2 regions of the Micromonospora sp. NPDC049257 genome follow, and region 1 is predicted to be linked to the other one. Evidence: riboswitches for the same ligand, from Rfam matches in the RefSeq annotation. Region 1 holds a riboswitch; the other holds the start of a gene.
The links. Region 1 has a riboswitch for ZMP and ZTP ahead of AB0K25_RS21960 (tetrahydrofolate dehydrogenase/cyclohydrolase catalytic domain-containing protein). Riboswitches for the same ligand answer to the same signal wherever they lie in the genome.

Region 1 (13,181 bases):
GGGTGTGTTGGGTGCTGCCGAAGCAGGTGATGGCGAGGCTGGCGAGCATGGGTCGGTCGGCGTAGGGGGTGAGGAGGTCGTATGCCTCGGTGGCGAGGTGACCGTCGTCGAGGAGGTGGGCTGCTTCGACGATGCCGTGGAGGGTGACGAGCCAGCTGCTGGAGCGGGGCAGGGTGGTGAGGTCGTTGCCGTGGAGGCGGGCGAGGGCGGCGGTGGCTTCGCGGCGGTGTCCGGCGAGGGCGGAGGCGACGGCGAGTGCTGCCTGGTAGGAGTGGTCGACGGTGCTGAGGGTGGGTGAGACGGCCAGTGCGCGCAGCATCGGGAGGTGGTCGGCGAGGTGGCCTTGGTACCAGGCGATGGTGGTGAGGTGGGCGCCGTGCCAGCCGGTGGTGTCGGCGTCGCCGGCGGTGGTGCCGCGTTGGGCGCAGGTGGCGGCGCGGGCGCGGGCTTCGGTGAGTTTGCCGGCGCGGATGGTGAGCATGACGTCGATGGCGTGGGCGACGTAGGACACGGCGAGGTGGTTGTGGTGGGTGAGGTGGGTGTGGAGTTCGGCGAGGCTGCGTTCGGCTTGGGGGTCGGTGTCGAGGAACTGGTCGACGGTGCGCCAGAGGAGGGCGACCGTGAGGTCGCTGGGGCGGCCGGTGGCGAGGGCGGCGGTGAGGGCGTCCTGGCTGAGTTCGTGGCGTAGTCGGGTGTGGTCGGGGCCGAGGAGGCAGTGGTGGGCGAGGCTTGCGGTTTCGGTGAGGGCGACGGGGTCGCCGGTGGCGCGGGCCTGGGTGACGAGGGTGAGGGTGTCGTTGTGGGTGGCGGTGCGGTAGTCCTGTTCGGCGGCGAGTCGGGCGCGTAGTCGGATGCCGAGGGGGGTGTGGGGGTCGGTGGTGGCGATGGCGTGGTGGAGGCGGTGGAGCAGGAGGGTGGCGTCGCTGGTGGTGCGGTGTTCGTGGACCCAGAGGCCGCCCATGCCGGTGACGGCGAGGGTGCGGGTGTGGTGGTCGCCGGTGGCTTCTGCGGCGCGGTAGGCGGCGTCGAAGTGGATGCGGCTGGTGGTGAGGTCGCCGTCGGTCCACAGGGCATCGGTGGCGCGGCGTAGCAGTTCGGTGGGGTGGGTGGATGTGGTGGGTGTCCTCACGGGTCACACCTCTCAATGAACCGAGTCAATGGGGTGATTGAGGTGAGTCTCGCATCGGTTTGGTTGGTGGCGTCAACTGCGTTCGCGGCCGGGAATCCGACATTGGGGGGTTTTGCGTGGCTGGGTGTCTGTTGATTGCACCGAGGTTGTGGTCGGATTGCTCGGAGGTGTTGCGGGGGCGCGGTGCGGGCAGGGTTCGGTGGAGGTGAGGGGTGACGGTGCGGGACGATTTCCGGCTGGTGGCCGATGCGGTGGCGGCTGATATCCGGTCCGGGCGGATGCGGCCGGGGCAGCGGCTGCTGCCCCAGCGGGAGTTCGCCCGGCGTCACGGGATGGCGGTGTCGACGGCGGCCCGGGTCTATCAGGAGCTCGCGCGGCGGGGTCTGGTGGCCGGGGCGGTGGGTCGGGGCACGTTCGTGGTGGATTTCTCGGTGCGGTCGGGGGACGCGGACCTGGTCGATCTGGAGGCCAACTTTCCGGTGTTGCCGGGGCAGTCGTCGATGGTGGCGCGGGCGTTGGGGCGGGTGTTGGCACCGGCGGGCCTGGAGGCGGCGATGCATCCGGTGCCGGTGACCGGGTCGCGGGAGTCGCGGCGGGTCGGTGCGTCCTTCCTGTCCCGGCCGGGGTGGGTGGTGGACTCTGAGCGGTTGTTGTTCACCGGTAGTGGGCGGCAGGCGATCGCGGCGGCCATGGTGGCGTTGGTGGCGCCGGGGCAGCGGCTCGGGGTGGAGGAGTTGACGTATCCGGTGGTGAAGACGATCGCGGCGCGGCACGGTGTGACGTTGGTGCCGATCGGTATGGATGGGGAGGGGTTGAGTGCGTCGGCGTTGGAGCAGGCGCATCGTCGGGCGCCGCTCGCGGCGGTCTACCTTCAGCCCACGTTGCACAACCCGTTGGGGGTGACGATGTCGGCGGCGCGGCGCATCGAGTTGGGTGGGCGGCTCGCGCGGTTGGGTCTGGTCGCGATCGAGGATCGGATCAATTCGTTTCTGCACGACGAGGAGTTGCCGTTGGCCGCGCATGCTCCGGAGCAGACGATCCTGGTGGACAGTTTGTCCAAGCGGGTGGGTGCGGGGCTCAATCTGGGGTTGCTGGTGTGTCCGGCGGGGTTGGCCGGGCGGGTCGCGGCGGCGGTGCGTTCCGGTACGTGGGGGGTGCCGGGTGTGGCGTTGGCGTGTGCGACGGCGGTGTTGGCTGATGGTACGGCGCAGCGGATCGTGCGGCTCAAGCAGCAGGACGCGCGGTTGCGGCAGGCGGTGGTGGCGGAGGTGCTGGCCGGGTTCGACGTGCGTGCTGATCCTCGGTCGTACCACGTGTGGTGGCGGTTGCCGGGTGGGTGGTCGACGGGGGCGTTCGTGTCGGCTGCGGCCCGGCAGCGGGTGGTGATCAGTCCGGCGGCCGACTATGCGGTGGTGGGGGTGCCGGTGCCGGATGCGGTGCGGTTGTCGACGTCGTCGCCGGATGTGGAGACGTTGCGGGGCAGTGTGGCGTTGCTGGCGGCGATTGCGCGGGGGGCGCCGGAGGAGGTGGGTGCGGCGTACTGAGGGGGCCGGAACGGGGTGGCACGGGGTGGAACGCCGTTAGGGGTGTCCGTGCTGGTGTCCTGATTCGGAGGAGACATGTCCCGTGTTCACAGAGTGCTCTGCCTGCTGGTGGCGGTGGTCCTCGCCGGGTTGACCGGTGCGGTGCCGGCGTCGGCCGGGTCGGGTGTGTCAGCGGTCCCGGTGTCGGCGGGGTCGGGTGTGTCAGCGGTCCCGGTGTCGGCGGGGTCGGGTGTGTTGGCGACGCCGCCGAGTGCGGTCGTCGACTGGGAGGGCCTGCCGACGTGGAGTGGTGGGTACGGCCCGATGCGTAACCAGAGCAATGGTCTCAAGGCGCTGCGGTACGCGGAGCGCGACTACGGCATCAATCTGAACTGGACCGACTGGCCGAATTCGCGGTGGGAGGTGTACGGGGAGGGTCTGCCGACGAACGCGCCGATCACGAACACCACGAAGGTGGCGTTGCGGGTTCCGGGCGGGGGTTACCTGCGGTGGGGTGCGCAGAGCTGGGGCATCGACCTGGTCTGGTCGGCCACTGCGGTCTACGAGTGGAACGTGATCACCACGGCGGGTGGTCAGGCGTTGTTCAATCGCAGCCGTAACGACTATGTGGTGTATGGCAGCCGGCCGTGGGGGGTCAACCTGATCTGGTCGGGTGATGCGATGGTCACGCCGCCGGATTCGGGGGCGACGGGGGTGCGGACGTTGTTGACGTACAACTGTCACAACGACCGGCGGCCGCTGCGCATCTGGATCAACGACATGGACGCCGGGGGTGTCTGGACGGATCTGGGTCTGTTGGGTTCGCAGTGGAGTGGCAGCAGCTGTCCGGTGGGTTCGCCGTTCAACTACTCGCCGACGGTGGCCAATCACCGGATCCAGGTGGTGGCGGTGGACTACAGCGCCCCGGGGTGTGCGAACGATCCGGTCATCGGGTCGTGTCGTCGGTCGATGGTCGGCATCATCAGCAATCCGGCTGGTGGGGTCGCGCAGATCACGGTCTCGTAGCAGGTCGGTCAGTGGGGCCCGGTCGTCGTGTGGCGGCCGGGCCCGGCGCGTGTGGGGTGGCGGGGCCCGGTGGGCGGTGGGGTGTGGCATGGTGGGGGTGGATGCGACTGGCGGCACGGGGATGGGTCAACCATCGGGGAGCTCGTCGCGGAGGTCGACCGCCTGGGCCTTCGTGGTCGAGGTGCGCCATGTCTGTTTCCTCTTGCCCCTCCCCCACGTCTGGTACGGCCCGGTTGTTGCCGGGTGGGCCGGTGGCGGAGCGGATTCTCGCCGAGGTCGCCGAGGGGGTGGCGGCGTTGCGGGCGGTCGGGGTGGTGCCGTCGTTGGCGACGGTGCTGGTCGGTGACGACGACGCGAGTGTCGGGTATATCCGGATCAAGTCCCGGCAGGCGGCGGAGTTGGGTTTCGCGTCGCCGCATGTGCGGTTGCCGGGGTCGGCGACGCAGGCGGATCTGCATCGGGTGTTGCGGGATCTCAACGACGATGCCGGGGTGCATGCGGTGTTGGTGCAGCATCCGGTTCCGGGGCATCTGGATTACGACCGGGCGTTGGAGGTGTTGGATCCGGATTCCGACGTGGACGGGATGCATCCGGTGAACATGGGCCGGTTGGCGTTGGGGTTGCCGGGGCCGTTGCCGTGTACGCCGGCGGGGATCGAGGCGTTGTTGGCGTTCCACGGGGTGCCGGTGGCGGGGCGGGAGGTGGTGGTGCTGGGTCGGGGTGCGACGTTGGGTCGTCCGTTGGCGATGTTGTTGGCGCAGAAGCGGCCGACGGCGAATGCGGCGGTGACGGTGGTGCACACGGGGGTGGCGGACTGGCCGCGGTACACGCGGCGGGCGGAGATTCTGGTGGCGGCGGTGGGGGTGCCGGGGATCGTGCGGCCGGAGCATGTGCGTCCGGGTGCGGTGGTGGTGGGTGGTGGGGTGCGGTATGCGGGTCGCCGGTTGTTGCCGGATGTGGACGAGGCGTGTGCGCGGGTGGCGGGGGCGATCACGCCTCGGGTGGGTGGGGTGGGTCCGACGACGGTGGCGATGCTGTTCCGTAATGCGTTGCGGGCGGCGCAGCGGGCTGCGGGTCGGGGGTGACCGGTGGTGGGTCAGCCGAGGTCGACGACGAGGGGGCGGTGGTCGGAGATGGTGGAGCGTGGGTTGTCGGTGGCGGTGACGGGGGGTAGGAGGTGCCGGTCGTGGGGGTCGGCGAGGATGTGGTCGAGTTGCACGCGGGGTGCGGTGGCGGGGTAGGTGGGGCGGCGGGCCAGGGGTTGCCAGCCGGTGAGGAGGCGGGCGGGGCCGGCGGGGAGGTTGAGGTCGCCGAGGAGGATGCGGGGGGCGGGTAGGGCGCGTAGGGCGCGGACGGCGCGGCGGAGTTGGTGGGCGTTCCAGCCGGGGACGAAGGACAGGTGGGTGGCGGCGACGGTGAGGGGGCCGTGGGGGGTGTCGAGGACGGCGGCGAGGACGACGCGGGGTTCGTCGCGCAGGAGGATGAGGCCGCCGCCGGGGCCGGGGACGTAGATGGGTGAGCGGACGGGTGCGGGGTTGAGGCGGGTGACGTGCCAGCTGCGGACCCGGTGGCGGCTGATCAGGCCGATGCCGTAGCAGGGTTCGCCGTGGCCGTCGTCGTCGTGGCGTAGGGGGCGGAAGTGTTCGCCGGGGGTGCCGACGACGGCGGCGGCGAAGCGGTGTTCGGGGGCGTCGAGGGCCTGGGCGGCGAGGGTGGTGAGGTCGTGGTGGCCGCTGCGGGACTGGTCGCGGTCGACTTCCTGGAGGGCGAGGATGTCGGCGTCGAGGGCGTGGACGGCGGCGGTGAGCCGGGCGGGGTCGACGAGCCCGTCGGTCAGGGAGCGGCCGTGTAGCAGGTTGAAGGTCGCCAGGCGCACCTGTGCACCCTACGTCCGTGGCACAGTTACCGAATGATCAAGTTGTTGTGTTGTTCGGTGTTGGTGTTCGTGGCGTTGGGTGTGGTGGGGGTGTGGCTGCGGCGGCGACGTGGGCGGTGAGGTGGGCCACTTGAGCGGGCGGGTGGCCGGGTGGGGTGGGGAGAATGGCCGGCCGTGGATCCTGTGTCGTTGACGACTCTGCTGGCTGCGGCTGCCCTGGCGGGGTGGGTGGATGCGGTGGTCGGTGGGGGTGGGTTGTTGTTGTTGCCGGCGTTGTTGGTGGCGGCGCCGGGGGTGCCGGTGGCGACGGCGTTGGGGACGAACAAGTTGGCGGCGATCGCGGGTACGTCGACGGCGGCGGTGACGTTCGCGCGGCGCACGCGGGTCGATTGGGCGGTGGCGGGTCCGGCGGCGGTGTTGGCGGTGGGGTGTGCGGGGGTGGGTGCGGCGTTGGCGGGGGTGGTGCCGGCGGGGGCGTACCGGCCGGTGGTGTTGGTGGTGTTGGTGGGGGTGGCGTTGTTCGTGGTGTTGCGGCCGCGGTTGGGGACGGTGGCGGTGCCGGCGCGGCGGACCCGGGTGCGGGTGGTGGCGGCGGTGGGGGTGGCGGGGGTGGGTATCGCGTTGTACGACGGGTTGATCGGGCCGGGGACGGGGACGTTCCTGGTGGTGGCGTTCACGGTGTTGGTGGGGGCGGATTTTCTGGGTGGTTCGGCGATGGCGAAGGTGGTCAACGCGGGGACGAATCTGGGGGCGTTGGTGGTGTTCGCGGTGACGGGGCACGTGTGGTGGTGGTTGGGGTTGGCGATGGCGGTGTGCAACGTGGCGGGGGCGGCGGTGGGGGCGCGGATGGCGTTGCGGCGGGGTGCGGGGTTCGTGCGGGTGGTGTTGCTGGTGGTGGTGGTGGCGTTGGTGGTGCGGTTGGGTTACGACCAGTGGCTGGCCGGCTGAGCGGGTGGGTGCTCGGCGGGCCAGCCACTGGTGGGTCTGGGGTGGTTCAGGCGTGTCGGACGACGGTGTCGTAGTCGAGGCGGGGCAGGCGGGGGTGCCAGGCGTCGGGGCCGGGGTGTCCGATGTTGACCAGGAGCAGGGACTTCCAGCCGGTGTCGGTGAAGAATTCGTTGTCGACGCCGGTGGCGTCGAATCCGCCCATGGGTCCGGCGGCGAGGCCGGCGGCGCGGATGGCGAGCAGGAAGTAGCCGACCTGGAGGCCGGCGTTGAAGCGGGCCATGCCGTCGCGGACGGTGGGGTCGGCGGCGAAGTGTTCGCGCATGCCGGGGCGGATGGGGAAGACGGTGTCGAGGTGTTCGTGGAAGTTGGTGTCGGCGGCGAGGACGGCGACGACGGGGGCGGTGGCGGTTTTGGTGCGGTTGCCTTCGGCGACGTGGGTGAGGAGGCGGTCGCGGCCTTCGCCGGGGCGGACGAACAGCACCCGCAGGGGTTGGACGTTCATGGCGGTGGGTGGGTACTTGGCGAGGTCGAAGATCGCGTGGAGTTGTTCGTCGCTGACGGGGGTGTCGGTGAAGGTGTTGGCGGTGCGGGCTTCGGTGAACAGTTGGGCCTGGGCCTGCGGGTCGAGGGTGATCAGGTGGTTGGGCAGTACGTCGGTCATGGTGTCCTCCGGTCGGATCGGCGATTGCTGCGACCACAGTAGCAGCTAGTTTTTTCGAAGTGGCTAGGGTGAGTTACGGACCACGTATGCTGGGCTTATGACGACGTGCTCCCCGATCGACGACGGGCCCCGCGCCTGTCCCGGGGGGCTGTCCCGGGCGTTCGCGTTCCTGGGCAAACGGTGGAACGGCATGATCCTGGGCACCCTCGCCCAGGGGCCGGCGGGCTTCGCCGAGCTGGCCCGGGCACTGCCGGGGATCAGCGAGTCGGTGCTGTCGGACCGCCTCGGTGAGCTGGCCCGGGTCGACCTGGTCAGCCGCACCGTGCGGGAGGGCCCCCCGCTGGGGGTCAGCTACCAGCTGACCGGTCGGGGCGCCGCCCTGCTGCCGGCGCTGGACGAGCTGGCCCGCTGGGCCGACGAGAACCTTCCCGCAGGTCGTTGCTGAGCGGTGCCGGTCCGCGCCGAACACGACCGTGCCGTGCTGGCCGGGCTGCTGCGGCGCGATCCGGTGCTGCACGCCTACCAGTTGGGTGACCTGGACGACTTCTTCTGGCCCTACACGTCGTGGTTCCGTCGGGGTGAGCAGGTGGCGTTGCTCTACCACGGGGCGGCACAGCCGGTGCTGCTGCTGTTCGCCGCCGAAGAGGACCGGCCGGCGGCGGCGCTGCTCGACGAACTGGCCCCGGTGCTGCCCGCCCGGCTGTACGCGCACCTGTCCCCCGGGCTGGAACAGGTCCTCGCGGGCCGGTACGTGATCACCCCGGCGGGGGCGCACCTGCGGATGGCGTTGACCGACCCGGGTCGGCTGGCCGGGGTCGCCACCTCGGGTGAGGTGCTGACCGGGGCGGACCTGCCGGCGCTGCGGGCCCTGTACGCCGACGCGTACCCCGGTAACTGGTTCGACCCGCGGATGCTCGACACCGGCCACTACCTGGGGGTACGTGCGGGTGGTGAGCTGGTCGCGGTGGCCGGGGTGCACGTGTGGTCGCCGACCTACCGGGTGGCCGCGGTGGGCAACGTGACCACCCGCCCGCAGGCGCGGGGTCGGGGGTTGGCCCAGGCGGTCGTCGCCGCGCTGTGCGCCCGGCTACGCGACAGCGTCGATCACGTGACGTTGAACGTGCGGGCCGACAACACCACGGCGGTACGCCTCTACGGGCGGCTCGGTTTCACCACGGTGGCACGGTTCGGTGAGTACACGCTGACCAGCGGGGCGGGTTGAGCCGGCCGGTCAGCGGTGGCGGCTCGGTGAGTCGAACCGGCCGGCGCGGATCTCCCGCAGCGCCTTGCGGCGGATGTCACCGCGCAGGGTGTCGACGTAGAGCCGACCGGCGAGGTGGTCGGTCTCGTGTTGCAGGGCGCGGGCGAGGAACCCGCTGCCGGAGATGGTCAGCGGGTCGCCGTGCCGGTCCACGCCGTGCACGGTGGCGTGCAGGGCCCGGCGGGTCGGGAAGTACAGCCCGGGAATGGACAGGCACCCCTCGTCGTCGTCCTGGGTCTCGTCGGACAACTCGATGGTGGGGTTGATCAGGTGGCCGCGGTGGCCGTCGGCGTCGTAGACGAACACCTGGGCGTCGACGCCGATCTGCGGGGCGGCGACACCGGCCCGGCCCGGTTCGCCGGTGAGGGTGTCCATCAGGTCGTCGACGAGCTGCTGCAGGGCGGTGTCGAAGCGGGTCACCGGGGTGCAGGCGGTGCGCAGGACGGGGTCACCGATGATCCTGATCGGGCGTACGGTCATGCCCGGAAGGCTATCGGGGGGTCACCGGCGGCGGTGGACCGGCGCACCGGTCGGCCACCAGGGCGGCGATACCGTCGAGGATGCGGGCCAGTCCGAAGTCGAAGGCACGGGTCGGGTCGGTGGCGGCCTGGTACTCCTGTCCGGCGGCGGCGCCGACCCGGGCGGCGGTGGGGAAACGGGCCGGGTCCATCACCTTTTCCAGGTAGGGGGCGTGGGCGTGCCACCACTGTTCGTCGGTGAGGCCGGTGCGGGCGGTGGCCTGGGCGGCTTCCACCGCGCCGCGTACCGCGCCGTGGACGTAGGAGTCGACGAGGGTGATCACGGCGTCCATCTCCAGGTCGGTCAGGCCGATGCCCTCGACGGCACGTAGTTCGTGGTCGTAGCGTGCGGTGACCTGCGGACCCAGGGGTGGGCGGGTGGTGGCGACCTGCAACAGCCAGGGGTGGCGCAGGTACAGCGCCCAGTTGTCGCGGGCGACGCGTTCCAGGCGGTCCCGCCAGCCGCCCGGGACGTCCGCCGGTCGGGGGGTCTCGCCGTGCACGGTGTCGAGCATGAGGTCGAGCAGTTCACCCTTGCCCGGCACGTGGGTGTAGAGGGACATGGTGCCCACGCCGAGACGTTCGGCGACCCGACGCATGGACAGCGCGGCGAGTCCGTCGGTGTCGGCGACGTCGATGGCGGCCCGGACGATCCGGTCGACGCCCAGGTCGCCGCTGCGGCTGGTGCGTTCGCGGGTGCGCCAGAGCAGGGCGAGGCTGCGGGCGGGGTCGCCGGTGCCGCTGTACTCGACGTGCATGCGGCCACCATAGCGGCCGGTGCGGTGGTCAGTCGGCGGCGAGCAGGGCACGCACCGGGGCGGCCTTGGCGGCGGCCTCGGCGACCTCGGCGTCGGGGTCACTGTCCCAGGTGATGCCGCCGCCGGCCCACAGGTGCAACCGGTCGGTGTCGGCGGCGGCGGTGCGGATGGTCAGGCCCAGGTCGAGGTGGTCGGGGCCGATCCAGCCGAACCCGCCCATGCCGGCGCCCCGGCCGACGGGTTCGACGGCGGCGACCAACGCCAGCGCGGCGTGTTTCGGGGCGCCGGTGACCGACCCGCCGGGGCAGGTGGCGCGCAGCAGGTCAGCCAGGCCGATCCCGTCGGCGAGGGCCGCGGACACGGTCGACTCGGCCTGCCACAGGTCGCACCAGCGGCGCACGGTGAACAGGTCGTCGACGGTCACCGAACCGGTGCGGGCGATCCGGGCCAGGTCGTTGCGTTCCAGGTCGACGATCATGACGTGTTCGGCGCGTTCCTTGGCGGAGGCGAGCAGCTCGCGGCGGCCGGCGGCGGTGGCCGGGCGGGTGCCCTTGATCGGGCGGGTGACGACCCGGCCGGCGTGCACGGCGACGAGGGTCTCCGGTGAGGCACAGCCGATCGTCCAACGGTCGCCGTGCAGGGTGCCGCCGTAGCGGGCGCCGGGCAGGCCGGCGAGGCGGGCCAGCGCGGGCCGCGGGTCACCGGTGTAGGTGGCGGCGGCGTGGCCGACGACGTTGACCTGGTAGACGTCGCCGCGGCCGATGGCGGCCCGGACGGTGCGCACCGCGTCGGCGTGCTGCCCGGGGGTCCAGCTGTCCCGCCAGGGGCCGACCCGCAGGTGCCCCGGCACCGGCCCGGTCGGGGGCGGGCGGCGGGTGCCGTGGTCGTAGACGACGACGGCGACGTCGGGCAGGTCCGGTGCCGGGCTGGCCGCGCCGGTGGGTGCGCCGACCATCCGGGCGCCGGCGGCGGCGGAGACGAACAGGGCGGCGCCGCAGGGGCCGTCGGTGCGGTGGGTCGCCGGGCGGGTCAGGTCGTCGCCGGGCAGGCCGTGCGCGGCGAGGAAACCGGCGATCTGCGCGGCCGGGTCACCACCGTCGGTGATCCGCCACTCGAAGCGGTCACGTTCGACGAGCACGCTGCGGCACCGCGCCGGCACCCCCGGTACGTCGACCGGCACCGTTGGGAGCGTTTCCACGCCGGGTGGCCCATTCCTGCTCATCCGTTCAGCGGATTTCGGGGCAACATGACCGAAGGCTGCTCGATCCGGTGCGCTGTCCCTTGGTACTGTGCGTCACTGGTCATGTGAACCATGACACAGTGCCCCCACAGTCCGGAGAACCCGATGTGTCAGCACCAGATCACCTGCCCTTCCGCCGAAGCGACCGACCGGGACGCCGCCCGGGTCATCGCCTGCTTCCCTGAGCAGGGCTGGAGCCTGCTCTGCAACGGTGTCATCGTCTTCGAGGACACCGGTGAACTCCTTCCCGACGGCAGCACCATCGCCCCGCACCGCGGGCCGGCCCGGCACGCCCTCGTCGCCTGACCGATCACGGTCCGTCGGCGTCACCAGCCACATCATCGCAGGCTGGCCCCCCGACAGGGGCCGCCCTCCCCGGTCGCCGCACCGGGGCGGCACGTCCGCCGCCCCGGCACCGCGCCTCAACCCTCGAACGCCTCCGGCGCCGGGCACGAACACATCAGGTTCCGGTCGCCGTACGCGCCGTCGACCCGCCGCACCGGCGGCCAGTACTTCCCCGCCCGGTCCACCCCACCCGGGTACGCCCCCACCGACCGCGGATACGGATGCGGCCACTCGTCGGCCGACACCATCGCCGCGGTGTGCGGAGCGTTGGCCAGCGGATTGTCCCCGGCCGGCCACTGTCCCGACGCCACCTGGTCGATCTCCGCCCGGATCGCGATCATCGCGTCGCAGAACCGGTCCAACTCGGCCAGGTCCTCACTCTCGGTCGGCTCCACCATCAGCGTCCCCGCCACCGGGAACGACATCGTCGGCGCGTGGAACCCGTAGTCGATCAGCCGCTTCGCGACGTCGTCGACACTGACCCCGGTCGCCTTCGACAGCGGACGCAGGTCCAGGATGCACTCGTGCGCCACCAGGCCCTTGTTGCCGGCGTACAGCACCGGGAAGTGCTCCCGCAGCCGCACCGCCACGTAGTTCGCCGCCAGCACCGCCACCCCCGTCGCCCGGGCCAGCCCCGCCGCGCCCATCATCCGCAGGTACGCCCACGGGATCGGCAGGATCCCCGCCGACCCGTACCGGGCCGCCGAGATCGCCGGCGCCCCCTGCACCCGGGCACCCGACGGGTCCCCCGGCAGGTACGCCGCCAGGTGCGACCGCACCGCCACCGGACCCACCCCCGGCCCGCCCCCACCGTGCGGAATGCAGAACGTCTTGTGCAGGTTCAGGTGCGACACGTCCGCGCCGAACCGGCCCGGCTTGGCGAACCCGACCAACGCGTTGAGGTTCGCCCCGTCGACGTACACCTGACCACCGGCGTCGTGGACCTTCGCGCACAACGACGCGATGCCCGTCTCGTACACCCCGTGCGTCGACGGGTACGTCACCATGATCGCCGCGAGAGCGTCCCGATGCTTGTCGATCTTCGCGTCGAGGTCGACCAGGTCGACGTTGCCATCGGCGTCACAGGCGACCACCACCACCCGCATCCCGGCCATCACCGCCGACGCGGCGTTCGTGCCGTGCGCCGACGACGGGATCAGACACACGTCCCGGTGGGTGTCACCCCGGTCCCGGTGGTAGGCGCGGATCGCCAACAACCCCGCCAACTCCCCCTGCGACCCGGCGTTGGGCTGCACACTGACCGCGTCGTACCCGGTGACCTCCGCCAGCCACCCCTCCAACTGCCCGATCAGCTCCCGGTAACCGGCGGTCTGCTCATCCGGGGCGAACGGGTGCAGATGCGCGAACTCCGGCCACGTCACCGGCTCCATCTCGGTGGTCGCGTTCAGCTTCATCGTGCACGACCCCAACGGGATCATGCCCCGGTCCAGGGCGTAGTCGAAGTCCGCCAACCGGCGCAGGTACCGCAGCATCGCCGTCTCCGAATGGTGACTGCGGAACACCGGATGGGACAGGAAGTCGGTGTCCCGCGCCAACCCCGCCGGCAACGCCACCTCCACGTCACCGACGACCGGATCCACCCCGAACGCCTCCCACACCACCGCCAGGTGCGCCCCGGTGGTCGTCTCGTCACACGACACCCCCACCCGGTCGGCGTCGACCAGCCGCAGGTTCACCCCCCGCTCCCGCGCCGCCGCCACCACCCGCGCCGCCCCACCCGGCACCACCGCCGTCACCGTGTCGAAGAACACCCCGTCGACGACCTCGACGCCACCGGCGCGCAACCCCGCCGCCAACCGCAACGCCATCCCCCGGGTCCGGTCGGCGATCCGCCGCAACCCGTCCGGCCCATGGTACACGGCGTACATGCCGGCC
Region 2 (15,864 bases), on a different contig from region 1:
CCCGGCCGCCGGCTTCCGCTCGGCGGTACACCCGCCGAGGACCAGCGGTGTGGCTGCGATGGTCACCGCCAGAAGCGTCAATCGCCGCCTCACGTCCATATTCCCGTCCCCCCGTTCCCCGTCCCCTTGGCCACATTCTGTACGGCGTTTCTCGGGCCGGGTCACGCTTTCGGGGAACCGGGCGGGCAACGGCCGGCCTTATCGACCCCATCGATGCCGGACGGGCCGGACGGGCACCGGATGTCCGGGATCGACCGCGTCGGGGCGGCACGGACAGTCAGTCCCAGTCCTGGTCACCGTGGTTGCGGTTCCACCGCCCACCGACCGGCGGGGTGTCCAGTCGGATGGCTGCCACCGCGTTACCGGCCAGGTCGTTGTCCTCCACCCGGCAGGAGACACAACTGCCCCGGGAGGTGATCCAGAGCCCGTGGGTCTGGGTGCGTTCGGGATGGTTGTCCCAGATCCGGTTGCCGCGCACCGTCGCCGAGTCGAACGCGGCGTCGATCGCGATGCCGGCCCGGGTCGGCGGCGCGTCAGGCAACTCGTACGGGGTGCCCGGCAGCGGGGTGTCCCCGCTCCACGCGGAGTAGGCGTCCGGGCGGACCGGGGCGAGGTGCAGTTCGGTGGCGGTGTTGGCGGCCACCACCGCCACCCGGGAGCCGACCCGCAGCACCTTGCCCCGGTGACTGTCCTGCGCCCAGTTCGCCGAGCGGTCGACCACGGACCGGGCGCTGTAGCGGACCGACTCGCCGCCGCCACAGGACGCCTCGGCACACTGCCGACCGTTGTTGCGGATCCGGTTGTCGAGCAGCATCGCGTCGGTCATCGGCCGGTCCACCCGGACGGCGTCCAGGCCGTTGCCCCAGAACTCGTTGCTCTCCACCACCACGTCCTGCGCCGGGTGCGGATAGCCGCGACCCAGATCGTGCTGGTGGTAGCCGTAACCGCCGTTGCTGCTGATCCGGTTGCCCCGCACCGTGTACGGGCCCGGCGTGTTGCCCACGCTGATCCCGTCGCCCACGTTGGCGTCGATGACGCAGTCGGTGAGCAGGCCGCCCCGGCCGGCGACCCCGGCGGTGCCGTTGCCGGACACGTCGTAGCCGGCCTCCAGGTTGCCGGTCATCGTGCAACCGGTGACGATCAGCCCGTCGGCACCCCAGTCCGAGATGCCGAAGCGGTTGCCCTGGCTGTGGCAGCCGATGATCCGGTAGCCACGCGGCGGCGTCCAGTGGTCCTTCTGGAGTTCGAGGAAGATGCCGTTGGTGCCGTTGGCGAGGGCCGTGCAGTTGGCGATGGTGAGCCGTTCCATGTCGCCCCAGCCACCGATGCCGATACCGATGCCCGCGCCGCCCATCTGCTCACCGTTGTCCAGCCGGCCGCAGCCGACCACCACCACCCCGTCGACCAGGGTGTCCTGGAGGAAGTCGCAACCCAGGCCGGTCGCACCGGTGTGGTGGATGTAGAGGTTGCGGAACACCCCGCGCACCACGTACTGCAAACCGAGCCCCTTGGCCAGGTAGTTGTACTCGGCCAGCGCCACCCCTGAGCCGTCGATCTCGAAGTCGGCGAAGGTGCAGTCGGCGATGTGCCGGTCCCGGTCCGCGCCGTGCTGCAACACCGTCCAGAACGCCAGCGGCGTCGGGTCGGTGCGGTTGCCCTCGTTGCTGAGCAGAAACCGGGTGGCCGCCGGGCCGGCGCCGATCAACGACACCCCGCTGCGCCACACCGTGCCGGCGTCCCGGATGGAGTAGATGCCCGGCGGGCACCAGATCACCCGGGCCCGCCCGTCGGCCGCGTAGCCGTCACCGAGCCGGTCCACCAGGGCGGCGAGCGCCGGCTGGTCGTTGGTCACCCCGTCGCCGGTCAACCCGTGGTCGTGGGCGTTGCACCACAGCGGTGCCCCGGCGACGGGGGGACGGCGGTCCCGCACGGCGACGGGCAGACCCTGGTACGGCACGGTGGCTCCTCTCGGCGGTGCGTCCACGACCGACGCGGCGGGTTCGCGACCGACGGCGGTTTCCCGGCCCACCGACCGGAAAACCCGCCCGCCCACCGCCGGCCCGTCCGGAACCGGACGAACACCGGGCAGCGCGACGGAGCCGGTCACCCCGCCCAGGGTGACCGGCTCCGGGCGTACCGCTCAGACGTTCGCCACCAGCAACGCCGGCTGTTCGACGCAGTCGGCGACGTGCCGCAGAAAGCCACCGGCCACGCCACCGTCGCAGACCCGGTGGTCGAAGGTGAGGCTGAGCTGGGTCACCTTGCGGACGGCCAGCTGCCCGTCGACCACCCACGGCTTGTCCACGATCCGCCCCACCCCGAGCAGCGCCGCCTCCGGGTGGTTGATGATCGGGGTGGAACCGTCCACCCCGAACACGCCGTAGTTGTTGAGGGTGAAGGTGCCGCCGGTGAGCCGGGCCGGCGACAGGGTGCCGGCGCGGGCGGCGGCGGTGGTCTCGGCCAGCGCGGCGGCCAACTCCCTGGTGGTCAGCCGCTGGGCGTCGCGTAGCACCGGGACGAGCAGGCCCCGGTCGGTCTGCGCGGCGATGCCCAGGTGCACCCCGGCCGACTGGACGATGCGCTGCCCCTCGGTGTCGACGTGCGCATTGAGCTGCGGGAACCGCCGCAGGCCGCTGAGGCAGATCCGGGCCAGCAGGGCCAGCACGCTGACCGGGGCGTCCGGGGTGGCCGCGTTGATCGCCGCCCGGGTGGCCAGCAACGCGGTGGCGTCCGCGTCCACCCAGATGGTGACCTCGGGAATCTCCCGACGGCTGCGGGAAAGCTTGTCGGCGATCACCCGGCGGATGCCGGTCAGCGGAATGACCACGTCGGACGCCTCGGCGGGGGCCGGCCCGACGTGCGCCGCCGGGGCCGGGTCCGCGACGGCGGCGGGCCGGTCCGGGTCGCCGGTGTGCCGCTGCGGCGCGGTGGTCAGGGCGGCCTCCACGTCGCTGCGGCGGATCACGCCGCCGGGGCCGGTGCCCCGCAGCCCGGCCAGGTCGACCCCGTGCTCGCGGGCGAGCCGGCGCACGATCGGCGAGATGACCAGGGGGGCCGTCCCGCCGGCCGGCGCGGTGCCGCCTCCGGCCGGCGGGACGACGCCGTCGGTGGACACCCCGGTGGCCGGGGTGTCCGTCCCCGCGCCGGCCGGGACCCTCGGCGCGGACGACGGGCCGACGGTGCCAACGGGGACGGGCCCGACGGCCGGCTCCGCGACGGGCGCGGCGGCCGGCTCCGGGGCCAGGGTCAGCCGGGGGCGTCGCCGCCGCCGGGTGCCGCCGTGGCCGGTGCCGTACCCGATCAGGACGTTGCCGGAGCCGGCCCGTTCCTCCTCGCGGTAGGTGGCGTGCCCGGCGGGCTCGTCGCCGCCGTCGGCCGGCGCGACGGTGATCAGCGGCTGACCGACCGGGCGCGTCTCACCGGCCGCGCCGTGCAGGGCGACCACCCGCCCGGCGTACGGGCAGGGCACGTCGACCACGGCCTTGGCGGTCTCCACCTCCACCACGCTCTGGTCCACGGTGACCACGTCACCGACGGCGACCTTCCACTCGACGATCTCGGCCTCGCTCAGCCCCTCACCGAGGTCGGGCAGGAGGAAGACCCGGGTGCCGGTGGCGGTACGGGCGCTCACGCCGCGCTCCCCTGGGCCAGCCAGCGCGGATCGGGCCGGTCGTCCCACTGCAGGCGGGCCACGGTGTCGAGGACCCGGTCCACCCCGGGCAGGTGGGTGTGCTCCAGCATCGGCGCCGGGTAGGGGATGTCCAGCCCGGCGACCCGCAGCACCGGGGCGTGCAGGGCGTGGAAGCAGCGCTCCTGCACCCGGGCGGCGATCTCCGCGCCGACCCCGGCGAAGCCCTGCGCCTCGGTGATCACCACGCACCTGCCGGTACGGCGCACCGAGGCGGTGACGGTGGCGTCGTCGAACGGCACGATGGTGCGTACGTCGACGACCTCCAGGTCCCAGCCGTCCTCCCGGGCGGCCTCGGCGGCCTCCAGCGCCACCGGCACCGCCGGGCCGTACGCGACCAGGGTGGCGTCGGTGCCGGGACGGCGCACCACGGCTCGGCCAAACGGGGCGGTACGGGCGGGCAGTTCAGCCTCGCCGCTGGCGAAGTAGAGCTTCTTCGGCTCCAGGAACACCACCGGGTCCGGATCGGCGATCGCCTCCCGCAGCAGCGAGTACGCGTCCTCCACCGTCGCCGGGGTGACCACCTTCAGGCCGGGGGTGTGCGCGTAGTACGCCTCGGACGAGTCGCAGTGGTGCTCCACCCCACCGATGCCACCGGCGTACGGCACCCGGATGACCATCGGCACGCTCAACGCGCCCCGGGTGCGGTTGCGCAGCTTCGCCACGTGCGAGGCGATCTGCTCGAACGCCGGGTAGGCGAACGCGTCGAACTGCATCTCCACCACCGGCCGCAGCCCGGACATGGCCAGGCCGACGGCGAAGCCGACGATGCCGGCCTCGGCGAGCGGGGTGTCGAAGCAGCGCTTGTCACCGAACCGGGCCTGCAACCCGTCGGTGATCCGGAAGACCCCGCCGAGCTGTCCCACGTCCTCGCCGAAGACGAGCACCCGCTCGTCGTCGAGCATCGCGTCGGCCAGCGCGGCGTTGAGCGCCTTCGCCATGGTCATGGTGGCCATCAGGCGTCCCCCTCCGCGTCGGCGGCCAGCTCGGCCCGGACCATCTCGCGCTGCTCGACCAGTTGCGGGGTCGGTTCGGCGTAGACGTGCTCGAACAGGCTCAGCGGGTCGACGGTCGGCTGGGCGTGCATCCGGTCCCGCAGGTCGGCGGCGTACGCCTCGGCCTCGGCGGCGATCTGTGCGACCACCGCGTCGTCCAGCTCGCCCCGGCTGCGCAGGTACGCCTCCAGCCGGGCCACCGGGTCGCGGTCCCGCCACGCCTCGACCTCGTCGGGGTCCCGGTAGCGGCTGGCGTCGTCGGCGTTGGTGTGCGCCTCCATCCGGTAGGTGTGCGCCTCCACCAGGTACGGCCCGTGCCCGGCGCGGGCGTGCGCCACCGCCCGGGTGAGCACCGCCAGGACGGCGACGGGGTCGTTGCCGTCGACCTGCTCGCTGGGCACCCCGTAGCCGACGCCCTTGTAGGCCAGGCTCGGCGCGGCCGTCTGCCGGGACAGCGGCACGCTGATCGCGTACTTGTTGTTCTGCACGAAGTAGACGACCGGGGCCTTGAACACGGCGGCGAAGTTGAGCCCCTCGTGGAAGTCGCCCTCACTGGTCGCGCCGTCGCCGATGAAGGCCAGCGCGACCGTGTCCCGCCCCTGGTAGGACTCGCCGTAGGCCAGGCCGGCGGCGTGCACGCACTGGGTCGCCAGCGGGGTGCACTGCGGCGCGGTGTGCACCACCGTCGGGTCGTACCCGCAGTGCCAGTCGCCGCGCAGCAGGGTGAGCACCTCGACCGGGTCGATGCCCCGGGCGGTCAGCGCCATCGACTCCCGGTAGGTGGGGAACACCCAGTCGTCGTCGCGCAGCGCCAGCACCGCGCCGACCTGGCACGCCTCCTGGCCGCGCGAGGACGGGTAGACGGCGAGCCGGCCCTGCTTGGTCAGGGCGGTGGACTGTGCGTCGAAGCGCCGGCCGACGACCATCCGCCGGTACATCTCGCGCAGCGTCTCGACCGGCGGTTCGGGCAGGTCGGCGCGGGGCGGCAACGGGGTGCCGTCGGGGTCGAGCAACCGGACCGGCGCGGTCTGCGGGAGCAGGCCGGCGGTGGGGTCGGGGGCGACCGGGGTGGCCGGTCGACGGGTACGCGGGGATGCCCTGCGGACCGCCTGGGGTGTGGTCGTCACGGCGGGGACCTCCTGGACGTGTGGTGGCCCTATGCTCCAGCCGTTGGATGATTGACTCAACATTCCCGGTGAACGCGGGACGATTGGCCTACCGAGGAGTATCTGATGAGCCAGCAGACCACCCCGCCGCCGGGCCCACCGGGCGCAACGGGACGTTCGGTCACGCCGCTGGACGAGGTGGACCGACGGGTCCTCGACGAACTCACCCGGGACGGCCGGCTGTCCATGCGCACCCTCGCCGAACGGGTGCACGTGTCGCGCACCAACGCGTACGCCCGGGTGGAGCGGCTGCTGCGCGACGGGGTGATCACCGGGTTCCGGGCCCGGGTGGCACCCGAGCCGGCCGGGCTGGGCACCTCGGCGTACATCTCGTTGACCATCCAGCAGAACACCTGGCGGGAGGTGTCGGCAGAGCTGGCCCGGGTGCGCTACATCGAGCACGTGGCGCTGCTCAGCGGGGAACACGACGTGTTGGCGCTGGTCCGCGCGCCGGACAACGCCACCCTGCGGGACGTGGTGCTCAGCCGGGTGCAGGGCATCGCCGGGGTGCTGTCCACCCGCACCTGGCTGGTCTTCGACGAGTTCGACGGGGCCGGCAGCCCCTGGGCCTGAGTGACGGCCCGGCGCGGTTGGTCAGCGTTCGGGTGGGGCGGCCAGGCCGGCGCGGTCGGCCAGGGCCAGCAGCGGCTCCAGGGAGTAGCGGTCGCCGTCCAGGCCGGCGTGCGGGTCGCCGCGCTCGGCGAACCGGGCCGGCATGGTCAGCACGTCGAAGTCCTCCGGGCGGGCGTCGTCCAGCTCCGCCCAGTCCAGAGGGGCCGACACCAGCGCCGCCGGGGTGGGCCGGATCGAGTACGCCGACGTGACGGTGTGGTCGCGGGCCATCTGGTTGTAGTCGATGAAGACCGGCCGGTCCCGCTGCTCGCGCCACCAGGTGGTGGTGACCAGGTCGGGCAGCCGACGCCCCAACTCGTGGCCCAGGGCGAGCACCGCGCGTCGGCACTCGCCGAAGCTCCACCGGGGCTCGATGGACAGATAGACGTGCAGGCCGCGCCCGCCCGTGGTCTTGGGGTAGCCGACCATGCCCAGCTCGGCGAGGAAGGCCCGGACCTCGTGCGCCACCGGCACCACCTGGTCGAAGCCGACCCCCGGCATCGGGTCCAGGTCGATCCGGAGCTGATCGGGGCGCTCCACGTCGGCCGCCGTCACCGGCCAGGGATGGAACCGCAGGGTGCCGAGGTTGGCCGCCCAGATCACCACCGCCAGCTCGCCCGGCGCGACCTCGTCGGCGGTACGGCCGCTGGGGAAGGTGAGGTGTGCGGTGCGCACCCAGTCGGGAGCGCCGGCCGGGAGCCGTTTCTGATAGAAGGCGTCACCCCGGTTGTCCTGCCGGGTGCCGATCTTCGCCCCCTCGAACACGCCGCGCGGCCAGCGCTCCAGCATCGTCGGCCGGTCCCGCAGGGCACGCAGGATGCCGTCGCCGACGGCGAGGAAGTAGCCGACCACGTCCCGCTTGGTCAGCCCGCGCTCGGGAAAGTAGGGCTTGTCGGGGCTGGAGACGCGGACCAGCCGCTCCCCCACCTGGATCTCCTCGGCCGCCGTCGCCACGCTCACACGGTAACGGCCACCCCCGACACCCGGAGCCGGCTCACCGGATCGCAGCGATACGCGGAGGGCTACGCCTCGGGTTGCCCGACGTAGGTGCCGCGCTGCGGCACGGTGTAGACCAGCCCACGCTCGCGAAGCTCCGCGACGGCACGCCGGGCGGTCCCCCGGGCCACCCCGAACTCCTGCACGATCGCCGCTTCGCTCGGAATCGGTCGATGCGCCGCGAGGTCACCGTTGCTGATCCGACCAGCCAAGATGTTTGCCACCTGGCGGTAGACCGGCACCGGGCCGTCTGGATCGATCATGGCAAGAAACTAATCGAGCCAAGACGAGGCAGGTTCTTTAGCTACGTCCCTAGACGTTCATGCTTGTACACCACTACCGTAAGTGGCAGCTCGTGACGATCAGTCATCTGGGCTGCCGGTAGCGGTCCGGGTACCTGATCGGGGATCGGTGCCCGGATCTGCCCGTACCCGGAGGGGTCCCATGCCGATGGACGACGGACCGGTCACGCCCGCCCTGGTCATCTGGACCGCGCAGCGGGTGGTGGCGCAGCACCACGAGGCACCGGACGGGCCGCCACCCCTGCGCCGTTGCTTCCAGTGCCGCGACGGCGGCTGCCACATGCTGACCTGGGCGCGCGACGTGCTCCGGGCTCACCGGCGACCGCCGCCACTCCCCCACTAGGCTCGCCGCCATGGCGATCTATCTCGACGTACACCCGGAGAACCCGCAGCCACGGACGATCGCCCGGGTGGTCGACCTGCTGCGCGGCGACGGCCTGATCGCCTATCCGACCGACTCGTGCTTCGCGCTCGGCTGCCAGCTGGGCAACCGGGACGGCCTCGACCGGATCCGGGAGATCCGGCACCTGGACAGCAAGCACCACTTCACCCTGGTGTGCCGGGACTTCGCGCAGCTCGGCCAGTTCGTGCACATCAACAACGCGGTGTTCCGGTCGCTGAAGGCGGCCACCCCGGGCAGCTACACCTTCATCCTGCCCGCGACCAAGGAGGTGCCGCGCCGGCTGCTGCACCCCAGGAAGAAGACCGTCGGGGTACGCATCCCCGACCATCCGGTCGCGCAGGCGCTGCTGGCGGCGCTGGGTGAACCGTTGGTGTCGAGCACCCTGCTGCTGCCCGGCGAGACGGAACCGATGACCCAGGGCTGGGAAATCAAGGAACGGCTCGACCACGCGATCGACGCGGTGATCGACTCCGGCGAGTGCGGCACCCTACCCACCACCGTGGTCGACTTCTCCGCCGACGAGCCGGAGATCGTCCGCTACGGCGCGGGCGACCCGACCCGCTTCGAGTAGGCCCGCCGGGTCAGGAACCGGGTTCCACGGGCGGCAGCGGCAACGGCTCGACCACCGGGTCGACGCCGTGGGTGGAGTGCGCGGGTGCCGGGCGGGCCGGCCCCGGGGTCCGGCGGTGCCGGCGACCCGCGCCCACCGGCCCGGCCCGCCGGGCCACCTCGCAGGTGACCAGGTGGATCGGGGCCGGTGGCACGGCGAACCGCCCCGGACCCCAGCGCACCCAGAGGGCGACCCGGCCGGCGTCGGCCTCCGCCGCGAGCTTCTCCCAGGTACGCCGCCGGTCGGTGTGGTCAACCTCGACGACCACCGGCGGGCCGTCGCGGCGGGCACACGCCACGTCCACTACCGAGTGGCGGTCCGTCATCGGCGGCGGCAGCGGCAGCACGCTCGCCGCCCGACGGTATGAGCGCCAGCCCTGCTCGGCGGCCCAGACCAGCACGGCGTCGATGATCAGCGCGGTCACCTCGTCGGTGCCCAGGTCGACGAACTCCAGCCCGGCCAGCCGCCCGGTGAGTGATGCCGCCAGCCGTTCGCCGTCCACCCGGGCAGGATATCGACTCACCGATCACGGTCCACCTCCACCCAGACCCGGCGGGGACCGGGCGGGCCGCCGGGCGGAGGACTCCGGTCGACCGCACCGACCGTGCGCCCGGGATCCGGCTCGCGGCCGGTCAGGTGGTGCTGTTCGGCCGGATCGGGTTCCTCGCCCGCGACCTGCTCGACGAGATACCGCACACCGTCGCCACCGTCTGAGGTTGCCGGACATTCGTCGACCGCGATCCGTTTCCGCAGCTCACCCAGGGGTACCGGGATGGCCGTCAGCCGATCAAGGAGGTCTGCCGGTGTCCACCGACGCCATCGTCCTGCTCAAAGAGGACCACAAGGAGATGCGCCGCCTCTTCCGCGAGTTCGAAAAGGCGCAGGAGGGACCGGCCAGTCGCCGCCGCAAGGTGGTCGACGAGATCGTGGCAGCCCTCACCACCCACACCTACCTCGAGAACGAGGTGATGTACCCGCAGGTCCGCAAGCTCCTGCCGGACCTGGAGGACGACATCCTGGAGTCGTACGAGGAGCACCACGTCGCCGACGTGCTCTGCGCCGAACTGGCCGCGATGGACGCCTCCGACGACCACTTCGTCGCCAAGACCACGGTGCTGATCGAGAACGTCGAGCACCACGTCGAGGAGGAGGAGCAGGAGTGGTTCCCCAAGGTGCGGGAGGCGCTCGGCCGCAACCAGCTCCAGGAGATCGGCGAGCGGATGATCGCGCTGCGCCCGGACGCGCCCCGCTCGCCCAGTGACCCGAAGGCGATCAAGAGCGCCCGGCACGCCACCACCGCCTGACCCGACCGGCAACACCCGCACCGGAGTACGTCAAGGGGCCCGGCCGGCTGGTCGGGCCCCGCTCGGTCCCGCCGGGGCGGTCAGCGAGGGCCCGCGTGGGTCCGGTCAGAGACCCGTGCGGTGCGGCAGGGACGACGCGGGGACGGTGGCCCGGTGCCGGGCGGCGGCCAGCTCGGGCCCGTGGCGGACCGCCCAGTCGGCGAGGCCGGACAGCGGACCGAGCAGGCTCTGCCCGAGCGGCGTGAGGCGGTACTCGACGCTGGGCGGGACGGTGGGATGGACGTCCCGCAGCACCAGGCCGGCCCCCTCCAGGCCCCGCAACGTGCGGGTCAGCATCCGCTGGCTGATGCCGTCGATGGTGCGGTGCAGCTCGTTGAACCGGTACGGCCGGCGGCCCAGCAGGGTCAGCACCAGCATCGACCACTTGTCGCTGAGTAGCCGCAGCACCTCGGTGACCGGGCAGTGCTCGTACTCGTCGGCCGGCACGGGCGTCGGCAGGACCGCCGCCACCAGGGAACGAACCTCCGTGTGCGGTACGGACATGAAAGTGCCTTCTTCCCTCGGTCGCCGAGCCCGAAGAGGATTGTGCCGTCCGCGATCCACGGTCGACGTCCGGTGCCTGACGGGGTCACCGGCCGGCAGCGGCAGGGAGGGGCGGCATGCGCGTCACGGTCATCAGCGGCGGCACCGACGGCATGGGCCGGGCGACGCTCGAAGCCCGGATCCGCCGTGGCGACGAGGTCGTCGCCATCGGCAGCAACCCGGCGAAGGGGCAGGCCGTGCGGGCGCTCTCCGGCCGGGTGCACTTCCTCCGGGCGGATCTGCGCTCGGTGGCGGAGACCCGCAGGGTCGTCGACACCATCAGGCGACGGTGGCCGAAGGTGGACGCCCTGGCACTGTTCGCCAACCGGCCGGTACCCCGGCGGGTGGTCACCGACGAGGGCCTGGAGCAGACCTTCGCGCTCTACTACCTGAGCCGTTACCTGCTCAGTCACGGTCTACGCGACCAACTGGACGCCGCCGAACAGCCGGTGATCGTCAACGTCGTGGGGGTCGGCATCACCCGGGGATCGATCCACTGGGACGACCTCCAGCTCACCCGGAAGTACGGCATGGTCGACGCACAGTTGCAGGCCGGCCGGGCGAACGACCTGCTCGGGGTGGACTTCGCGGCGCGGTCCGGCTCGCGGGCACGGTATGTGCTCTACCACCCCGGCTTCACCCGCAGCGGCGACCTGTCCACCATGCCGGCGGCGATCCGTGGGGTGATCCGGGCGGCGTCGGTCGTCGCCAGGCCGGTCGGGAAGTCGATCCGCCCCGTCGTGGCGTGGATCGACAACCCACCGTCGGATGCCCTGACCGCCAACGACCGGGGCAGACCCGTTCCGCTGTCGACCACGACGCTCGACCCGGCCGCCGCCCGCCGCCTCGGCACGATGACCGACTCGCTGGTCACCCGCCTCGACGCCGGCTGAGCCGGTGGTTCACCAGAGGGTCACCGGTGCGCCCGTCGGCGCGGGCAGGATCTGCCGTACCCGGCCGGGGGCCACACTGCGCTGCCGCCACTCCCGGGGATAACCCACCGAGACCTCCTCGAACCGCACCCCGTCCTTCCAGGTGGTACGCGGAATGTGCAGGTGCCCGTAGACCACCGTGGTGGCGGCGAACCGGCGGTGCCAGTCGGCGGTGGCCTCCGTCCCGCACCACTGGGCAAAGATCGGATAGCGCAGCACATCGGTCGGGTGGCGGTCCAACGGCCAGTGGTTGACCAGCACGGTGGGCAGCGCCGGATCGCGGGCGGCCAACCGGCGGGCGGTCTCCTCCAGCCGGGCCGCACACCACTCCTGCCGGCTCGGATACGGGTCGGGATGCAGCAGGAACTCGTCGGTGCAGACGATCCCCGTCCGGTACGCCTCGGCCAGCGCGGCCTCCCGGGTGTCGAACCCCGGCGGTCGCCAGCTGTAGTCGTAGAGCAGGAACAGCGGGGCGACCAGCGCCGGACCGCCCGGCCCCCGCCACACCCGGTAGTCGTCCTCCGGGGTGACCACACCCAACTCCCGGCACCGTCGCACCAGCAGGTCGTAGCGGTCCACCCCGCGCAGGGTCACCGGGTCGGCCGGCGGGGTCCACAGCTCGTGGTTGCCGGGTGCCCAGATGACGGTGTCGAAGCGTTCGGCGAGCGTGCCGAGCGCCCACTCGATGTCGGCCACGGTGTCCGCCACGTCACCGGCGACGATCAGCCAGTCCCGTGGCGAGGTGGGCCGCAGCGCCTCGACCAGGGCACGATTCTCCGCGTACCCGATGTGCAGATCGCTGATCGCGACCAGACTGCCCTCGGTGTCCTCCCCCAGCATCCGCCGATCGTACGCAGCCGACCGCCCGGCGTGGGGCCACCGCAACGGCCACCGCAAAGGCGGTGGCCGGCCGACCGAGCCGGTACCGGGGCACCGGAGCTCCGCACGATCGGAGAACCCGGCCGGCTGCCCGGCACCGGCAGGTACGCACGGGCAGCCCGAACGGCACCCGGTAGGATCGTCGGTGGGCCGTGACTGGCGCGTGGGGATGGAGCACCATCGGGAAGCGGCCCCGTCATGAGGACGCACGCCGAGCGCCTGGGCCTTCCGCACGTCACCTGGAGGTCGCATGTCGCGCAACGCCGAATCCACCGCTTTCCTCAGCGCGCTCGAGGTGATCCGGGCGGTCGAACCCCGGGTGGCCGACGCGATCGGCGCGGAGCTGACCGACCAGCGTGAGTCGCTGAAGCTGATCGCCAGCGAGAACTACGCCTCCCCGGCGACCCTGCTCACCATGGGCAACTGGTTCAGCGACAAGTACGCCGAGGGCACCGTCGGCCGTCGCTTCTACGCCGGCTGCCAGAACGTCGACACCGTCGAAGCGCTCGCCGCCGAACACGCCAAGGCGCTGTTCGGGGCCTCCCACGCCTACGTGCAGCCGCACTCCGGCATCGACGCCAACCTGGTCGCCTTCTGGGCGATCCTGGCCGACCGGGTCGAGTCCCCCGCCCTCAAGAAGGCCCAGGTACGCCAGGTCAACGACCTGACCGAGGCGGACTGGTTCGCGCTGCGCCGCGAGCTGGGCAACCAGCGGATGCTGGGCATGTCGCTGGACGCCGGCGGGCACCTCACCCACGGTTTCCGACCCAACATCTCCGGCAAGATGTTCGACCAGCGCAGCTACGGCACCGACCCGGCCACCGGCCTGATCGACTATGACCGGGTCGCCGAGGCCGCCCGGGAGTTCAAGCCGCTGATCCTGGTCGCCGGCTACTCGGCGTACCCCCGGAAGGTGAACTTCCGGATCATGCGGGAGATCGCCGACTCGGTCGGGGCCACCTTCATGGTCGACATGGCGCACTTCGCCGGCCTGGTCGCCGGCAAGGTCTTCACCGGAGACTTCGACCCGGTGCCGCACGCGCACATCGTCACCACCACCACCCACAAGTCGCTGCGCGGGCCGCGCGGCGGCATGGTGCTCTCCGGCCCGGAGCTGGCCGACCAGGTCGACCGGGGCTGCCCGATGGTGCTCGGCGGTCCGCTGCCGCACGTGATGGCGGCCAAGGCGGTCGCGCTGGCCGAGGCCCGCCGGCCCGACTTCGCCGACTACGCCCAGCGGATCGTCGACAACGCCCAAGCCCTCGCCGAAGGGCTGCTGCGCCGGGGCACCACCCTGGTCACCGGCGGCACCGACAACCACCTGGTGCTGCTCGACGTATCAGGCTACGGTCTCACCGGCCGGCAGGCCGAGCAGGCGCTGCTCGACTCGGGCATCGTGACCAACCGCAACGCCGTCCCGCAGGACCGCAACGGCGCCTGGTACACCTCCGGCATCCGGATCGGCACCCCGGCGCTGACCACCCGGGGTCTGGGCACCGCCGAGATGGACGTCACCGCCGAGCTGATCCACACCGTGCTCAGCCAGACCACGCCGGGCGCCAACGCCGACGGCACCCCGTCCAAGGCCAAGTACGTCCTCGACCCGGCGGTCGCCGACAAGATCAGCAAGCAGGCCACCGACCTCCTCGCCGCCCACCCCCTCTACCCCACCATCAACCTGGGCTGACTGTAAGCCCGGCCCGGCCCCGCCATTCCGGCACCCCGCCCCGCCCCGCTCCCTCGCGGTGATCAAGAGGTTTAGGTCACGAAAGCCCTCATCAGTGACCCAAACCTCTTGATCACCGACCCTCACCACCGTGCCGGCCCCACCACCGTGCCGACCCCGACCAGGGACAGCCGGAGGGTGGGGGTGAGGCCGGGTTGGGCTGCTGGGGTGATCAAGAGGTTTAGGTCAGGAAAGGTGGTTCTGGTGACCAAAACCTCTTGATCAACCGGGAGACCGGGGGCGGAGGCGGGGGCGGGGACGGGCGGGCAGGGGTGGGGGTCAGGGGAGGGGGCGCTTGAGGTGGTAGCGGTGGACTTCGGTGCTGCCCTGGATGTTGTTGACGTCCTCGGCGGCGGAGACCAACTCCCAGCCCTCCCGACCGACCCGGTTGAGGTGGGCGATGGCGGTGTCGCCGTAGGCCGTGACGTCGGTGCGTGAGCCGTCCGGGCCGTACCAGACGAACGAGACGTGGAACTGGCGTCCCTGCCCCTGGTAGCGGCGGACCAACAGGGCGTACTCCCAAGCGATCATGCGTCCATTATGGCCACCGGCCCATCCGTCGCACAGCACGGGAGGTGGCGGTTCGATGACACGCGGTGCCGGTCGGCGCGGTGACCGGGTCGGCCGGAGCACGGCAACCGCGCGGTCAGCGGAGGCCGGTCAGTTCGTCGGTGATCAGGGCGGCCAACCGGTCCAGCCCGAGGTCGATCTGCTCCGGGGTGACGGCGCTGACCGACAGTCGCAGCGCGTCGACCGGGCGGCCGTCGTCGTAGAAGTGCGCCATCGGCGTCCAGAGCACACCGTACCGCTGCGCGGAGCGCCGCAGCAGCGCGTCGTCGACCGGGAACGGCACGGTGACCACCACGAAGAAGCCACCGGCCGGCGCGTTCCAGCGCACCGGCGAGCCGGCCGGGAAACGTCGCCGCAGGCCGGCCAGCAGGTGGTCCCGGTTGCGGGTGTACGCCGCCCGTTCCCGCCGGTTCGCGGTCACCAGTGAGCAGGCGTGCTCCAGCAACGCCCCGCCGATCACGGCCTGGGCCAGCGGCGACGTGTTCACCGAGACCATGCTCTTGATCTTGGCGAGCTGGTCGGCGAACAACCCCACCGCACCGTCGAGCCCGCCGACCCGCTGGTCGGCCACCAGATAGCCGATCCGGGCCCCGGGGAGCACCGTCTTGGCGAACGAGCCGAGGTAGACCACCCGGCGTCGGGTGTCGAGCGCCTTGAGCGTCGGCACCCGGTCGGCGTCCCCGGCCGGGAAGAGGCCGTACGGGTTGTCCTCGATCAGCAGCAGGTCCTCCTCGACGGCCAGGCCGAGCAACCGCCGCCGGTCGGCCACCGGGATGCTGGTGCCGGACGGGTTGGCGAAGTCGGGCATCACGTAGCAGGCCCGGGGCCGCAACCCCTCGTCGCGCGCCCGACGCACCTGGGCCCGCAGGTCGGCCAGGTCGATTCCGGTCGGGCCGGCGGCGACCGGGCGCACCGGCAGGTCCACCAGCCGGGCCGCGCCGGTCAGCCCCACGTACGTCGGGGCGACGGCGAGCAGCACGTCGGTCGGGCCGGCCCGTAACGCCCGCAGCACCAGCAGCATCGCCTCCTGGCAGCCGACGGTCACCACCACCGCCTCGTCGTCGACGTGGACGTCCTCGTCGACGGCGAGGTTGCGGGC

Region 2: another riboswitch for ZMP and ZTP. It lies ahead of AB0K25_RS18705 (glycine hydroxymethyltransferase); the one in region 1 lies ahead of AB0K25_RS21960 (tetrahydrofolate dehydrogenase/cyclohydrolase catalytic domain-containing protein).

The regions. Positions count from the first base shown of each region.
Region 1 covers NZ_JBFAQU010000016.1:39,946-53,126, forward strand. The annotation lists gene AB0K25_RS21945 (hypothetical protein) at 1-1,129, opposite strand, end outside; gene AB0K25_RS21950 (PLP-dependent aminotransferase family protein) at 1,348-2,673, shown strand; gene AB0K25_RS21955 (hypothetical protein) at 2,749-3,678, shown strand; ZMP/ZTP riboswitch at 3,772-3,853, shown strand; gene AB0K25_RS21960 (tetrahydrofolate dehydrogenase/cyclohydrolase catalytic domain-containing protein) at 3,867-4,763, shown strand; gene AB0K25_RS21965 (endonuclease/exonuclease/phosphatase family protein) at 4,775-5,554, opposite strand; gene AB0K25_RS21970 (TSUP family transporter) at 5,744-6,502, shown strand; gene AB0K25_RS21975 (malonic semialdehyde reductase) at 6,549-7,163, opposite strand; gene AB0K25_RS21980 (helix-turn-helix domain-containing protein) at 7,261-7,608, shown strand; gene AB0K25_RS21985 (GNAT family N-acetyltransferase) at 7,612-8,385, shown strand; gene def (peptide deformylase) at 8,395-8,904, opposite strand; gene AB0K25_RS21995 (TetR/AcrR family transcriptional regulator) at 8,915-9,700, opposite strand; gene AB0K25_RS22000 (chorismate-binding protein) at 9,729-10,922, opposite strand; gene AB0K25_RS22005 (DUF5999 family protein) at 11,046-11,246, shown strand; gene gcvP (aminomethyl-transferring glycine dehydrogenase) at 11,363-13,181, opposite strand, start outside.
Region 2 covers NZ_JBFAQU010000012.1:1,229-17,092, forward strand. The annotation lists partial or broken gene AB0K25_RS18630 (Ig-like domain-containing protein) at 1-99, opposite strand, end outside; gene AB0K25_RS18635 (right-handed parallel beta-helix repeat-containing protein) at 278-1,957, opposite strand; gene AB0K25_RS18640 (dihydrolipoamide acetyltransferase family protein) at 2,141-3,631, opposite strand; gene AB0K25_RS18645 (alpha-ketoacid dehydrogenase subunit beta) at 3,628-4,644, opposite strand; gene pdhA (pyruvate dehydrogenase (acetyl-transferring) E1 component subunit alpha) at 4,644-5,843, opposite strand; gene AB0K25_RS18655 (Lrp/AsnC family transcriptional regulator) at 5,916-6,422, shown strand; gene AB0K25_RS18660 (DNA primase small subunit domain-containing protein) at 6,444-7,415, opposite strand; gene AB0K25_RS18665 (winged helix-turn-helix domain-containing protein) at 7,484-7,720, opposite strand; gene AB0K25_RS18670 (hypothetical protein) at 7,908-8,102, shown strand; gene AB0K25_RS18675 (L-threonylcarbamoyladenylate synthase) at 8,113-8,733, shown strand; gene AB0K25_RS18680 (hypothetical protein) at 8,744-9,274, opposite strand; gene AB0K25_RS18685 (hemerythrin domain-containing protein) at 9,576-10,076, shown strand; gene AB0K25_RS18690 (helix-turn-helix domain-containing protein) at 10,182-10,619, opposite strand; gene AB0K25_RS18695 (SDR family NAD(P)-dependent oxidoreductase) at 10,736-11,551, shown strand; gene AB0K25_RS18700 (metallophosphoesterase) at 11,561-12,430, opposite strand; ZMP/ZTP riboswitch at 12,612-12,701, shown strand; gene AB0K25_RS18705 (glycine hydroxymethyltransferase) at 12,720-14,156, shown strand; gene AB0K25_RS18710 (hypothetical protein) at 14,475-14,726, opposite strand; gene AB0K25_RS18715 (PLP-dependent aminotransferase family protein) at 14,842-15,864, opposite strand, start outside.